2 regions of the Marinobacter bohaiensis genome follow, and region 2 is predicted to be linked to the other one. Evidence: predicted binding sites of a transcription regulator. Region 2 holds the regulator's gene; the other holds the start of a gene.

Region 1 (2,452 bases), 320 kb from region 2:
ACCCGGAGGAAGCGGCCAGGCAGTTTAAGGCCGCAATTGCCAGGACTCCGGACAACCGCCAGTCCATCCAGGGGCTGGCCCAGGTCAGCTCGCCGGACGCGCTGCGCCAATATCTGGAGTCGGTCGCCCAGGAACACCCGGACGCCGTGGCACCACGCCTGGCGCTGCTGGAGCTGGCGCTGCGCGCCCAGAACATCACCCGGGCTGACGAGCTGGCCGCGCGCCTGCTCGAACCGGTCAGCGAGACCGAGCTGTCACCGCACACCCAGGCGGTGGCCGACATCTACGGCGGCGTAGCCGGGACCAAGCTGCAGGAAGAGGACACCAGGGCCGCCCTGGCCATCATGCAACGGGCCCAGGTGCTTTTCCCCGACAACGAGAAAGTCACCCTGCAAACCGCCAGGGCGTATTTCGACGCGGGCAACCCGGACAAGGCCCGGGAGCTGATCCGAGACGCGCGACTGGCTCACCCGGATTCCGCGACGCCCTACCTGGTCGAAGCGACCTACGAAAAGGAGCAGGAAAACTACGGCAAAGCGGCCGACCTTTACGAGCTGGCGCTGGCCAAGGACGACTCCCCTCGCCTGACTTTGCTGTACGTGGGCGCGCTGCAGCAACATGGCCAGAACCAGCGCGCGATCGACACCCTGGAGAACGCGACCGGGCGCTACCCCGACAACCCCTCCCTGGAGCTGCGTCTGGCGATGGCGTACCAGTCCGTCGGTGAGAGCAAGAAAGCCATCGACGCCTACCAGTCGATTCTCCAGGGCTCACCACGGAACGTCGTGGCGCTCAACAACCTGGCGTGGCTGTATCATGAATCCGGGAAACAGGACGCCCGGGCGCTTGCCGAGAAAGCATACAGTCTCGAGCCCGACTCCGCCGCGGTCGCCGATACCTACGGCTGGATCCTGTTCCAACAGGGGAACCATACGGAAAGCCTCCCCGTGCTGGAAAAAGCCTACGCCCTGTCACCGGACACCCCGGAGATAGCCCAGCATCTGGCGGAGGTTTACCGCACCACCGGGCGCTCCGAAGACGCTGAGAAGATTCTCTCCCGGCTGTAACAGCGGGCTCGAGGCCGTCAGCATTCTTTACAATGCCGTTTTTGTACACACGTACTAGTTTGATGATTTTTTGATCATTCCAGGCGAATGGCACGCTACTGGCTCAGTTTTTCTGGTATCCGAACCGGCAGGAGGAGGCTCCGCCATGGGTATCAGAACCGCAGGATTGGCTCTCGCAGTGACAACAGGGATGCTGCTGGCGCCGACGCTCAACGCAACGGTGATCAACGCCGTTGATATCGCTTCCGGTTACGGCGGCGGCCTGACCTTCACCGCCACGGGTGGCGAGTTGGGCACCAAGACCGAATACGGCGTTACGGCAGCCGGCGTTGGCGTAGCCGGGGATGCCTCCGGCAACGAGATTGGCCTGCGTGAGAGCCTGACCGCCAGCTCCGCCAGCGGCTTCGAGCTCGGCGGCTTCACACTGGCGTTCCTGTACGATGGACCGGAATTTTCCGACGTCGAGGAAATTGCCCGGATCACGGCCTACTTCCTTGATGGCAGTTCCAGCGTCGCGATTCTCAAAAATGAATACATGAGCCCCGGCGATGAGTTCCTGACGCTAACCATCGACGGCAGCAGCAGTTCCGCCGCCATCACCGCGTCCAGCGCCGAAACCGGCTCGCCAGGGCTGGTCTCGGTGGGATCGATATTTGGCAACACCCTGATCGGCTCACTCACGTTCGATGCGCTCTACTCCGATACGTGCGGTATCGGCGCCTGCACCAACCAGAGCGACTTTTCCATCATGCGCATCATGACGGTACCGGAGCCCGGAACCTTGGGATTACTGGCACTGGGACTGGGGCTGCTGTTCCTGGCCGGCCGTCGCCGGAGCTGACATGACACGCATCAAGCTGATCCCGGAGCCTGTTCCGGCCCCGGGATCAGCCACGCCTGCACAATCCTCGCTCATGGTTTATCGGAATAACGTCACAGCCCAAAGATCAAAAGATTCCTAAATTCACGTGGCAGGCGTCGGTGAGGGGAACAATACTTCTTGTAACCTATTCTCGCTGCGCTGATTTCAGGTGACTTATGCTCAACGGAAAACATTTCCTAATAGGTGGCACCCTCGTTTTCATGCACGGCTGTCAGTTATGGCCTTCTGACGATGTTCAGGACTTACCGCCAACCGCAGCCATACCCGCCAGCAGTGAGCCGGGGTATGTTCAACTGAGAATCTGGACGGGCATCAGCGGCTCCGATGTCGCCGACCTGACCAGCATCGAGGCCTACCCCAACAACCCGAACAGCGTCGAAGAGATCACCAGCCTCGTTAATGAAGGGGCCAGGGGCACCAACTACGGCAGCCTGGTCAAAGGCTACATCGAAGCGCCCAGCAGCGGGGAATACACCTTTCACCTCGCGGGTGATGACGAGAC
Region 2 (2,452 bases):
GGTCAGCATCGATGAGAAGGACATCACACCCCTGCCCATGCACGGCCGGGCCCGTTCCGGCATCGGCTATCTGCCCCAGGAAGCTTCGGTGTTTCGCAAGCTCAGTGTGCGCGACAACATCATGGCGATCCTGGAAACGCGCAAGAGCCTGTCTCGGGCGGAGCGTGACGAGAGGCTGGAAAACCTGCTGGAAGAATTCCACATCACGCATATCCGGGACAGCCTGGGCATGGCCCTGTCGGGTGGGGAGCGCCGGCGCGTGGAGATTGCCCGGGCGCTGGCGATGGAGCCGGCCTTCATCCTGCTGGACGAGCCCTTTGCCGGTGTCGACCCGATCTCGGTCAGCGACATCAAGCAGATCATCCGCCATCTGCGCGACAAGGGCATCGGTGTGCTGATCACCGACCATAACGTGCGCGAAACCCTGGATATCTGCGAAAACGCCTACATCGTCAGCGGCGGCCATATTATCGCATCCGGACAGTCTGAGGAGATCCTGGCCAACCAGCAGGTCAAGGAAGTCTACCTGGGCAACGAATTCCACATGTGAGCCCGTCAATCGGGTATGGGTATCGCAGTGGGCGCCAAAACGCTAAACTCGAAACAGGGTCGGCTAACCTCTCGAGGCATATCCGCCGACCAAGACATTGTCATCGGGACACCCATAGCAGTAAACTTCGGCAAAGAATTTGCTTGGCAAGCCGGACCGACCTCTGACACGAGCGTTTTCAAGGTCCGGAGACATCCGGACAGGTCTTGCCCAGGCGCAATAACTCAGTCGATGGCCACAGGGTGACGGGACTAAATCAATGGTAATGAAAGCTTCGCTTCAGCTGAAGCTGGGTCAACAGCTCACCATGACACCCCAGTTGCAACAGGCAATCCGCCTGCTGCAACTTTCCACGCTGGACTTACAACAGGAAATCCAGCAAGCGCTCGAATCCAACCCCATGCTGGAAACCTCGGAAGAGGAAGACGGCGCCGCTGATAATGAGAGCGACGGTGAGGACGCGTCCGCTGACGGCAACAGCGAGGACAGCAACGACACCACGCAGGACGACGATAGCTGGGACGAGCCGGCCGAACCCGACTGGAACACCGATACCAACCAGGAAATCCCCGATGACCTGCCGGTCGACACCGCCTGGGACGACATCTACCAGTCCGCCCCGGCACCGGCGGCGCGCAGCGAAGAAGACGACGACACCGACTTCGAATCACGCAACTCCCCCACCGAGACCCTGCAGGACCACCTGCTCTGGCAGCTCAACCTCACCCCCATGGGCGAGCGCGACCGCGCCATTGCTCACGCCCTGCTCGACTCGGTGGACCCGCGCGGCTACCTGATCTCGACACTGGAAGACATCCACGCCGGGCTGGTCGACGACAGCGAGGAAGATCCGCTGGAACTGGACGAAGTTGAGGCCGTGCTGCGCCGCCTGCAGCATTTCGACCCGCCGGGCGTGTTCGCACGGGACCTTCAGGAGTGCCTCCTGATCCAGCTCAACCAGCTGCCACCGGATACCCCCTGGCTGCCCCAGGCACGGCTGGTGATCAGCCACTACATCAACCTGCTGGGTAATCGCGATTACGCCCAGTTGCTGCGCCGCAGTCGCCTCAGCGAAGAGCAGCTGAAGTGCGTACTGGCCCTGATCCAGACGCTCAACCCGCGGCCGGGCGACTCCCTCGACCAGGCCGAGCCGGATTACGTGGTGCCGGATGTGGTGGTGTCCAAGCAGAAGGGCCGCTGGCGCGTCGAACTCAATCCCGAAATTGCCCCGCGCATCCGGGTCAATGCCGGCTACGCGGCGCTGATCCGCCGGGCCGACAACAGTGCCGACAACACCTACCTGCGCGATCAGTTGCAGGAGGCCAAATGGTTCATCAAGAGTCTGCAGAGTCGCAACGAGACCCTGCTGAAAGTTGCCACCCGGATCGTTGAACATCAGCAGGGATTTCTGGATCATGGCGAGGAAGCCATGAAGCCGTTGATCCTCTCGGACATTGCCCAGGCAGTGAGCATGCATGAATCGACCATTTCCCGGGTCACCACCCAGAAATACATGCATACGCCGCGCGGTATCTTCGAGCTGAAGTACTTTTTCTCCAGTCATGTGAGCACGAACGAGGGCGGTGAATGTTCCTCCACGGCAATTCGTGCCATGATCAAGAAACTGGTCGCCGCCGAAACCCCGAAGAAACCCCTCAGCGACAGCAAGATTGCAGCGCTGCTCGGGGACCAGGGCATCAAGGTGGCACGACGGACGGTCGCCAAGTATCGCGAGGCGATGCACATCCCGCCGTCCAACGAACGCAAGAGACTGGTCTGAGACGCAAGCGCCCAGGGCCAGCCAGAGTCGGTTTTCAAACGTCGCTGAGTGCGACGGGCTCAACGTCGGGAGCTTCTCTGCTCCCGGCCATATCGACAACAGGAGAAGCCTATGCAACTCAA

Evidence for each region. The regulator sigma-54, encoded in region 2, starts transcription at its own class of promoters, with help from an activator protein. The targets are predictions, from matches to a motif close to ANTGGCATNNANNTTGCTNT.
Region 1: DKK67_RS08805 (PEP-CTERM sorting domain-containing protein) is a predicted target of sigma-54. The motif match lies at 1,154-1,173, and genes of this name have one in related genera.

What each region holds. Positions count from the first base shown of each region.
Region 1 covers NZ_QGEH01000001.1:1,971,119-1,973,570, reverse strand. The annotation lists gene DKK67_RS08810 (tetratricopeptide repeat protein) at 1-1,067, shown strand, start outside; gene DKK67_RS08805 (PEP-CTERM sorting domain-containing protein) at 1,246-1,908, shown strand; gene DKK67_RS08800 (PA14 domain-containing protein) at 2,106-2,452, shown strand, end outside.
Region 2 covers NZ_QGEH01000001.1:1,653,223-1,655,674, reverse strand. The annotation lists gene lptB (LPS export ABC transporter ATP-binding protein) at 1-550, shown strand, start outside; gene DKK67_RS07385 (RNA polymerase factor sigma-54) at 816-2,330, shown strand; gene hpf (ribosome hibernation promoting factor) at 2,442-2,452, shown strand, end outside.